DNA from 3 places in the Phyllobacterium sp. UNC302MFCol5.2 genome. Region 1 is predicted to be linked to each of the others. Evidence: riboswitches for the same ligand, from Rfam matches in the RefSeq annotation. Region 1 holds a riboswitch; each other region holds the start of a gene.
The links. Region 1 has a riboswitch for thiamine pyrophosphate ahead of thiC (phosphomethylpyrimidine synthase ThiC). Riboswitches for the same ligand answer to the same signal wherever they lie in the genome.
Positions count from the first base shown of each region.

Region 2: it holds a riboswitch for thiamine pyrophosphate, as region 1 does, so the genes downstream of both, BR48_RS0106660 (ABC transporter permease) here and thiC (phosphomethylpyrimidine synthase ThiC) in region 1, are expected to answer to the same signal.
Region 3: it holds a riboswitch for thiamine pyrophosphate, as region 1 does, so the genes downstream of both, thiB (thiamine ABC transporter substrate binding subunit) here and thiC (phosphomethylpyrimidine synthase ThiC) in region 1, are expected to answer to the same signal.

Region 1 covers NZ_JMLL01000011.1:505,246-508,519, reverse strand. Annotated here, with positions in the region: gene BR48_RS0113770 (RidA family protein) at 1-328, shown strand, start outside; gene rpsU (30S ribosomal protein S21) at 569-841, shown strand; gene BR48_RS0113760 (NAD(P)H-dependent oxidoreductase) at 1,037-1,603, shown strand; TPP riboswitch at 1,654-1,772, shown strand; gene thiC (phosphomethylpyrimidine synthase ThiC) at 1,920-3,274, shown strand, end outside.
Region 2 covers NZ_JMLL01000010.1:957,739-961,012, forward strand. Annotated here, with positions in the region: gene BR48_RS0106655 (ABC transporter substrate-binding protein) at 1-881, opposite strand, end outside; gene BR48_RS0106660 (ABC transporter permease) at 914-1,657, opposite strand; TPP riboswitch at 1,766-1,868, opposite strand; gene BR48_RS0106665 (TadE/TadG family type IV pilus assembly protein) at 1,917-2,876, opposite strand; gene BR48_RS0106670 (ABC transporter ATP-binding protein) at 3,024-3,274, opposite strand, start outside.
Region 3 covers NZ_JMLL01000010.1:1,635,229-1,638,502, reverse strand. Annotated here, with positions in the region: gene BR48_RS0109920 (hypothetical protein) at 1-226, opposite strand, end outside; gene BR48_RS0109915 (thiamine diphosphokinase) at 313-957, opposite strand; TPP riboswitch at 1,331-1,449, shown strand; gene thiB (thiamine ABC transporter substrate binding subunit) at 1,494-2,510, shown strand; gene thiP (thiamine/thiamine pyrophosphate ABC transporter permease) at 2,515-3,274, shown strand, end outside.

The sequences.
Region 1 (3,274 bases):
TGAAGTTGGTCCACGCATGAGCCAGGCCGTTATCCATGGCAACACGGTATATCTCGCCGGGCAGGTGGGTGGCCCGGGCAAGAGTGTTACCGAGCAGACCAAGGATGTGCTTGCGGCCGTCGATCGCCTGCTCAAGGAAGCCGGCACCGACAAGTCGAAGCTGCTCCAGGCCATTATCTGGCTCGACGACATGAAGGACTTCAGCGAGATGAACGCCGTGTGGGATAGCTGGGTCGATCCGGCTAATACGCCCGCGCGCGCGACCGGCGAAGCCAAGCTCGCAACGCCCGAATACAAGGTCGAGATCATCGTCACCGCCGCTCTCTGATTCGGTTTGGCGCACGTCAAAGTGCGTTATTCTTGAAGCGGTTGTCACCATCCTGCCGTAAAAGGCGGTTTCTTTGCAGCAAAGCCCGAGTAAATTGCTCGGGCAGGCTGGATTTTTGGCGCGGAAATGCATAAAGTCCGCGCTTCTCCGGATTGCCACAGGGGCAATTCTTCAAACGCTTGTCTGATTGTAGCCAATTGCTATTGCGCAAGACGAGGCAAGCATGGGTAAGGAAAACGATTGCAAGTACTCGTTCGAGACAACAATGTTGAACAGGCCCTCCGGGTCTTGAAGAAAAAGATGCAGCGGGAGGGTCTCTTCCGCGAAATGAAGGCGCGCCAGGCATTCGAAAAGCCGTCCGAGCGCCGTGTCCGTGAAAAAGCTGAAGCCGTTAGCCGCGCCCGCAAGGCAGCGCGCAAGCAGGCGCAGCGCGAAGGTCTCCTGCCAGGGCCGAAGAAGAAGGAACGCCCGCCGCGTCCGAATGGCAATAGCGGTGGCGACTTCAACCGATAGTCGGTGACCGGCCGTCCGGTCATTTTTATAGCGAGAAAACCCGCACGGCCTTGCTCGGGCGGGTTTCGTTTTTCCTGGCCCTGAATGGTCGGCCGGGATCATCCCTTGGGCGGTTTCCAGAAAGTGCCTCCTTGCGCGGCCCAATAGCCTGCCTATTCATGCAGGCATTCAGTCATGCATCATGGAGACAAGCATATGGCGCTCAAGCTCAACATTATCATTGCCAGCACACGCCCCGGTCGTGGCGGTCCGGCAGTCGCAAAGTGGTTTCATGAATTTGCCAGCTTGGATGCCCGGTTTGAAACTGCGCTGATCGACCTTGCCGAAATCAACCTGCCTCTCCTTGATGAACCGCATCATCCCCGCATGCAGAAATATGAAAAGGCTCATACCAAGCGTTGGAGCAGCCTCGTCGATGCGGCAGACGCAACCGTTTTCGTTACGCCGGAATATGATTATTTCGCTCCGCCATCGCTCATCAACGCTTTGATTTACCTGTCGAAGGAGTGGAATTACAAACCGGCCGGATTTGTCAGCTATGGCGGCGTATCCGGCGGCTTGCGCTCGGTCGAGTCGGTAAAAGGGCTGGTTGCGGGCTTGCGCATGATGCCGATTCCCGATGGCGTTGCAGTGCATTCGTATCAGCAGTTCATCGATGATGAAGGCGTCTTCCAGCCCACCGAATCGATGACGGGCAGCGCGGCGACAATGCTGGCGGAGCTTGCCAAGTGGGCAGAGGCCCTGAAGCCGCTGCGCGCCTAAGCTGACGTATTGACCCGCTTGACAACAGCGTTGCAGGCGGGTCTCTTAGAGACATTCACCAGGGGGGTCCCGACAAGGGGCTGAGATACTGCTGGCCATCGGCAAGCGCAGTGACCCGTTGAACCTGATCCAGTTCATACTGGCGTAGGGACGGTGCAAAAGTCTGCGCGGGCCAGGGATCTCCTGTTGTAGTTCGCACAAGCCTTTCATCCTTCCGGCACAGAACTGGGTTTCGCGCCTGCATGGCCATAATGGCGTGCGGGCAATTTGAACTGGCGGGCGTTTTTGAGCGTTCGCGGAGCAAAGGAACCTGATGATGACCGCAATTACTCCAATCGTTTCGACCGGCGCGCTCCCGGCATCGACCAAGGTCTACAAGGCCGGGCGCATATATGCGGATTTGCGCGTACCGATGCGCGAAATTGCCGTGCATCCGACGGCGGGCGAGCCCCACGTCACCGTCTATGATGCGTCCGGCCCCTATAGCGATCCGCTCGTGACTATCGATATTGCGCAGGGCCTGCCACGCATGCGGGAGGCCTGGCTTGAGGCGAGGGGCGACACGATTGTTTATGACGGCCGCCACGTTCTCCCCGCCGATAATGGCTTTGCGACCGGTGAGCGTCTGACGCCGGCTTTCTCCGGCCTCAGCAGGCCACGCAGGTCCAGGGACGGCCGTGCCGTTACCCAACTCGCCTATGCGCGGGCAGGCATCGTTACGCCGGAGATGGAGTTTGTCGCGATTCGCGAAAACCTTGGCCGCGAAGCGGCGAGGAGCGCGTTGGTACGCGACGGCGAATCCTTCGGAGCGGCAATACCGGACTATGTGGCGCCCGAATTCGTGCGCGACGAGATCGCGCGGGGCAGGGCGATCATCCCTGCCAATATCAACCACCCCGAACTCGAGCCGATGATCATCGGCCGCAATTTCCTCGTCAAGATCAATGCCAATATCGGCAATTCCGCTGTCACCTCTTCGATGGCCGAGGAGGTCGAGAAAATGGTCTGGGCGACGCGCTGGGGCGCGGATACGGTCATGGACCTTTCGACCGGACGCAATATTCACAATATTCGCGAGTGGATCATCCGCAACGCGCCAGTGCCGATCGGCACGGTGCCGCTCTATCAGGCGCTGGAAAAGGTGGGCGGTATCGCCGAGGATCTGAGCTGGGAGATTTTTCGCGATACGCTGATCGAACAGGCGGAACAGGGCGTCGACTATTTCACCATCCATGCCGGGGTGCGGCTTCATTACATCCCGCTCACCGTCAACCGGGTAACCGGCATTGTCTCGCGCGGCGGCTCGATCATGGCGAAGTGGTGCCTGCATCACCACAGGGAAAGCTTCCTTTACGAGCATTTCGCGGAAATCTGCGATATCTGCCGCGTCTATGATGTCTCCTTCTCCCTGGGCGATGGGCTGCGGCCTGGCTCGATCGCCGATGCCAACGATGCGGCGCAATTTGCCGAGCTCGAGACGCTCGGCGAACTCACCCGGATCGCCTGGGCCAAGGATTGCCAGGTGATGATCGAAGGGCCCGGCCACGTGCCAATGCACAAGATCAAGGAGAACATGGACAAGCAACTCGCCGTTTGCGGCGAGGCTCCATTCTATACGCTCGGACCGCTGACGACAGACATCGCACCCGGCTACGATCACATCACCTCCGG
Region 2 (3,274 bases), on a different contig from region 1:
AAGACACCGAAGCGTTCGTAGCGGCTGCGATCGAGAGCTGCCGGCCGTTTGGCGAAGCGTGGCAGCGTATCCATCCACGCCTGCCTGTTCAGCGGATTGTCGAGATCCGGATAGGCCTTGATGAAAATCTGCCAGCTCTCGTCCGGGTGATTGGTCAGATAGATTGCCCCCTTTTCGACAGCGCCGAGAAAGCGCGGCAGGCGATTGTCGGTCACGAGATCCCGGTGCGTGACGAAGATGAGTTCGTCATAGACCGGCACGCCGCGCTCCTCGGGAAAGAAGGCGCGGCCGCCATGACCCTCCTGTGCCATCTGAGTCAGTTCAAAGTTGCGGTAGGCTCCGACCGTCGCATCGACCTGGCCCGCGATCAGCGAGGCTGAGAGGGCGAAATTGACGTTGATCAGTTCTACATCCTTGATGGACATGCCTTCGGACTTGAGCATGGCGCCGAGCATCGCATCCTCAAACCCGGAGACCGAGAAGCCGACTTTCTTGCCCTTCAAATCCTTGAGGCTTTTGATCGGACCATCGGCCAGCGTCATCACCGTGTTGAGTGGCGTTTCCACCAGCGTCCCGAAGCGCACCAGCGGCAGGCCGGCGTCATGGTCGAGATAGAGATTGGGCTGGTAGTGAATGGCGATGTCGGCCTGCTTTGCAGCAACGAGGCGTGGCGGCGCGGCCGGGTCTGCTGGCGGCATCAGATTCACATCAAGACCTGCATCGGCGAAGAATCCCTTCTCGCGGGCGATGATAAGAGGGGCGTGGTCCGGATTGACGAACCATTCGAGCAGAACCGTCAACTTGTCGGCGGCTCTGGCAGGTGCGGTTGCGGCGCAGAGCGCAAGGCATATGGCGAGGATCGATAAGCGTGTGCGGAACATCAGTCGTCCTTTGTTGCGATGAGGGGAGTTGCTCATGTTTGCGGCGCCCAAGGGGTAAGGCGGCGGGTCAGGGCGTCGACGAGAAAGCGCAGGATCACGGTGAGGGCGGCGAGGATCATCAGTGCCGCGAACATGGTTTCGGTCTGCATGCGGGCATTGGCTTGCAGCATGACAAAGCCGAGCCCGCGCGACGAGCCGACCCATTCGCCAATCACGGCGCCGATCGGGGCAAAGACGGCGGCGACCCGCAGGCCCGATCCGAGCGAGGGCAAGGCACTCGGAACCCGAACGAGAAGCAGGGTTGCGAGCGGCGTCGCTTGCGTGAGCGAAGCCACATCAAGCAGATCGCGGTTGGTTCGCTGCAGGCCATCGGCAAAGGCCGACGCCACGGGAAAGAAGATGATGAGGCTTGCCATCACCACCTTGGAGGCAAGTCCAAAGCCGAACCACAGAACAAGCAGCGGCGCGATGGCAAACACCGGGAGTGCCTGCAAGACAAGAAGAAGCGGCCAGACGACATGGCGGAAGGCAGGAATGGCGGCGACGAGCAGCGCGATGACAATGCCGGCGAGCGCACCGAAGGCCAGTCCAAGCAGGATCTCGATGAGCGTGATCGATGCGTTGACGCCAAGATATTGCCGCTCTTCGACCAGCGCCGACACCACCGCAATTGGCCCGGGCAGAATGAATCGCGGAGGCTGGAATAGCCAGACCGCCACTTGCCAGCAAGCAGCGACGGCGGCAAGCGCCGCGACCATGCGAGTAACGAGGCGCATGGTTGGCAGCTACCGCCGCAGTTCAGATGTCAGGATGTATGGCACGCTCTGGACTCCGTCGCTTTTGGAGATCCGGTCATGCGCGAAGGTGAAGCTGAAAAGGCGCGAACTTTGCTCAATTCCCGTTCCTACGCCGGCATGACCCGGATCAGGTTCAAGGGTCCAGCTCGACGCTATCTCAGCACTGTACAGTGCCCCCCTCGGAATGAAGCGATGATGGAGCGGCGCGAGATCAAAGTCAATCGCGCCGCGTCAGGTCCTAGTGGGTCAGGCGAACGTTCTCGCCGTCGACCGATTTACAGGCGGCCGTGATCTTGTAGTAGAAGTCCTGGTTGGCCCAGCCGCCGCCGTCTTCCCACGCATGGCTATGGGGCGTGTTGTCACAATTCATCAGATCATCGAGTGGGGGCTTCGATCCCACCGGCAGTTGGACGCCATCGACGAACAAATGGTTGACCGTGTTCGGATCGTCGGTTTTCAGCGTGGAATTGTATTTCGAATAGCCCGACTCATTTGTGGCAATGCAATCGACGTATCGCGATTTTCCGGCGTTCTTGTCCTTGTAGCCGACATCGCAACCGTCATTTTTGATTTCCATCTTGAGGTACAGCTTGGTGTAGTCACCGAGATCGAATGTGATCGGAACATTGATGTCCGGGTCTGTTTTACCGCCACCGTTACCATTGTAGAGGTTATGGTCGGTCGCGGTGTACTTGATGGTGCCGACGACAACATCCTTGCCATTGCGCACGACGATGATGGAAACTTTCTTGAACCAGTAGCCCGTAACCTTGTCGATCGTGATCTTGGCCGTCGTCGGCTTCAACGGCGCGAGCGCCGTGGCGTTGACGTTGATCGGCATGTTGTCCTTGTTGAGAACATGCATGAACAGGGTGCTGGTCTGGCCTCCAAGAGTGATGGAAACCTTTTGATTTTCCGTGCTGAAGTTCAAATTGATATCTTCAGCGCGCAGGCCGAGATTTGCCTGCAGAAAGGCGCGTGCCCTCGCCTCGGCGGCCGCTTTGTTGGAACCGGTAAAGACCGAGGCTGCCGCAAGCGCCGCGGCGTCGGCCGCATTCTGCAGCCGAGAACGGTCATTGCTGGCGCGGCTATAATCCACGGCGAGCCCGGCAAACCCCAGGAGCGGTACAAGCAGCAAACCGAATGTGATCGCGGTTGCGCCGCGGCGGTCTTTTATGAATTGACGTAGATACTTCATGGCCCCACTCCAGTCGATGAGCGCAACCATCAGTTGTCCGGCGTAAATGACGGCTTATGAAATTCGTTCAGATTTTCACGATCTGCCCTGGAACGGTCGTCGGGGAAGAAATGCGTCTGCAAATGGTAAATGTTCGATGAAGCTGCATTAGGCGTTTTGAACGACAGGGCGGACAAAACCCTGGCTCGCAACAAGGAGGTTGCGCGTGTAGTCCTGCGTTACATGGCGCCGGGCCAGTTCCGACGCGGTGAGCCGTTCTACCTCCGCGCCGTGTTGCATTACCATGAGCCGGTCGCACATGTGCGTTACGACTGCGAGATCATGGCTGACCATGACGAATGTCAGCTTACGGTCGCGGCGGATCTTTTCGAGAAGATTCAGCACCTCCGCCTGCACTG
Region 3 (3,274 bases), on a different contig from region 1:
GATTGCTATTGTTGTTGGTGGCAGCACCAACCAAAGCACCACCGGCACCGCCGATTGCAGCACCTGCAAGGGCGCCCTTGCCACCGTTGATTGCGCCACCAGCCAATGCACCCAATGCCGCACCGCCTACGCCGTAGCCGGCGACGCGCTGATCAGAAGTGGTGCACCCGGCGGCCGAAAACGCCAGGAGTCCGGCGACTGCAATCGTGGACAAACTTTTCAACATGGAAGACCTCTCCCGTTGTTAGAACCAAATTTCAACAGCTTGCGTCCCCAATACTGTCCTGCAACAATTGCATCTAGCGCTTTTTTTTACAAGCCGGACGCAGGTTGCAAGGCAGCAATCAGGATTGCCTTACCTGAATCGAGCGATACCCGGAGAGTTCCGCGTACCGAATTCGAGACAGTAAGCGATGAACCGAAAGAAAGTTCCATATTTTGCAGCGGCCAGCGCGCGCCTTCGATAAAAAGGCCGTGCAATGGCGAAAATGCAACAATACTGAAGAGGGTATCTTCGGGGAAATCGAACCTATAGGAACCTGCGACCAGCGGATGCGCTTCTTCATCACCGCTGGAGAGGATTATCTTGCGGCCTTCGGCCGCATGGGCCGTCGCCATGGTGAGATGCAGGAGCGTGTGATCTGTGCGCGAACCGCCGAACGCCCCGCACAGAATGACCTCGGTTGCGCCGAGCCGATAGGCCTCGTTGAGCGCCAGCTCGCCGTCCGTCATATCCTTTGCAGCCGGGAAAACCGAACGGGGAACATGCGCATAACGCCGGTCGAGTTCAGGCGACGTCGAATCGAAATCGCCGAGCCAAAGCTCGGGTTCGAGGCCGAGGGCTTCGGCATGTGCTATGCCGCCATCGGCCGCAAGGACGCGGGCACCGGCGACGAGGTCCCTGAGGCGATCATTGGCGTGGACGGTTCCGCCGAGAAGAATGACAAACTTGCTCATGACGCGGCCATAGCATGCGGCACTCGCGCCGCATAGCGTCGTTCAGCGTGGCATGAAGCTGCCGGGCAAAGGCACGCGTACGAACGCTAAAACCCTGTAAGCTGCACCAGCGAGATACCGTAGAATATGTAAGCCCCGATTGCCGTGGCGATGGCGATGACCACCAGCATGGCCCCATCCGTGAGTTCGAACATTTCTGCCCCCTTAGTCTTCTTATTGTTCTGAAGAGAAATCTAGCAGATTCGGGGACGCATGGCTTCACACAAATCCGGGTTAATCAGCGCGGATTAACCGGCCGCCGGCATTGCGATCGCAACCACACGCAAGACGGGCAATCGGCTTGCGCCGACCAATGTTTTTCTTTAATCTTTGCAACGCTCTAACGGGGTGCCTGCCAGAAATGACAGGCTGAGAGGCAAAAGGTGAAACACCTGCCAACCCGCGGAACCTGATCCGGTTTGTACCGGCGGAGGGATTAGACGCGGCATCACAGCCGGCGCACCAATCCTTTTGAACACCAAGCTAAGGAGGCGCCGATGCGGCCGCTAACGACATTATTGAAATTTGCACTCATGATCGGTGCGCTGGCCCTCGCTTTCCCGGCGGGTGCCAACGCCGAAGGCAAGCTCACCGTCTATACCTATGAAAGCTTCACCGCAGAGTGGGGCCCCGGCCCCAAGGTTAAGGAGGCTTTCGAGAAACAGTGCGGTTGCACGGTCGACTTCGTTGCCGTGACGGACGGCGTTGCCCTTCTTAACCGGTTGAAGCTCGAAGGCGCTGCAACGAAGGCGGACATTGTACTCGGTCTTGATACGAACCTCACCTATGAAGCGGCAGCGACCGGCCTCTTCGCGCCGCACGGCATCGATACGAAGGCAGTAGCAATTCCGGGTGGCTACAAGGACGATACTTTCGTACCCTTCGACTATGGCTACTTTGCCGTTATTTATGACACGGAGAAGCTGACGAACCCTCCGGCGAGCCTCAAGGACCTCGTCGAAGGCGATCCGAAACAGAAGATCGTCATAGAGGACCCGCGTACTTCGACGCCGGGCCTCGGACTGCTCCTGTGGGTAAAATCGGTCTATGGCGACAAGGCGGGGGAAGCTTGGGCCAAGCTCAAGGACCGCGTCTTGACCGTTACGCCCGGTTGGTCGGAAGCATACGGCCTCTTCACCAAGGGTGAAGCCCCGCTTGTCCTCTCCTATACGACATCTCCTGCCTATCATGAGATCGCCGAGAAGACCGAGCGCTACAGGGCCGCGTCGTTCGCTGAAGGCCACTATCTGCAGGTTGAAGTCGCGGGCCAGACCACGACGGGTGCGAAGAACCCGCTGGCCAAGGAATTTCTTGCCTTCATGACCTCGCCTGCCTTCCAGGACGCCATCCCGGAAAACAACTGGATGTTCCCGGCGGCAAAAACCAGCGCGCCGCTGAACCCCGCCTTCGACAGGCTGGTAAAGCCCGTAACGACCCTGATGTTCTCGCCGGAGGAAGTCGCCAAGAACCGCAAGGCCTGGATCGACGAGTGGCTTGCGTCGATGAGCCTGTAACGCATTGACGCCCACCATCTCCCTCAAACCTTTGGCCGGGGCACTCGCCCTGGCCTTTCTCGCCCTCCTTGCGGGGGGAGCCTTGCTCGGTCTCCTGAGCGAGGCATTGCGTGGCAATACCGAAGGCTTTGCTGCATTCGACAGCTATTTGTGGAGAGTTGCACGCTTCACCCTGTTGCAGGCCGTTCTTTCAATGCTGCTCTCGATCGCCTTTGCCATCCCGCTGGCCCGGGCCCTCCATGCCAATCCTGATTTTCCGGGGCGGCCGATGATCTTGCGCCTTTTCGCCCTGCCCCTTGCTTTGCCCGCGCTTGTCGCCGTGCTTGGCATCACCAGCATTTACGGACGCAACGGCCTTCTCGCTGCACTGCTTGCGCAATCCGGCTCTGAAATCATACCGAACATCTACGGTCTCACTGGCATTCTGATCGCCCACGTGTTCTTCAACCTGCCGCTGGCAACACGTTTCATTCTCGCCAGCCTCGATTCAATTCCGGAAGATTACTGGAAACTCTCCGCGCAACTCGGCATGCGCGCATGGGCCCAGTTTCGCCTGATCGAATGGCCGGTAATACGGCGCAATCTCGCCGGCATAGCCGGACTGATCTTCATGCTGTGCATTACGTCCTTCACCATCGTGCTGACACTTGGCGGCGGACCGCGCGCGACAACACTGGAGGTGGCGATCTACCAGGCGCTCCACTTCGACTTCGATATCGCGCGCGCCGTATCGCTGACCCTGTTGCAGCTGACCCTGACGGTCG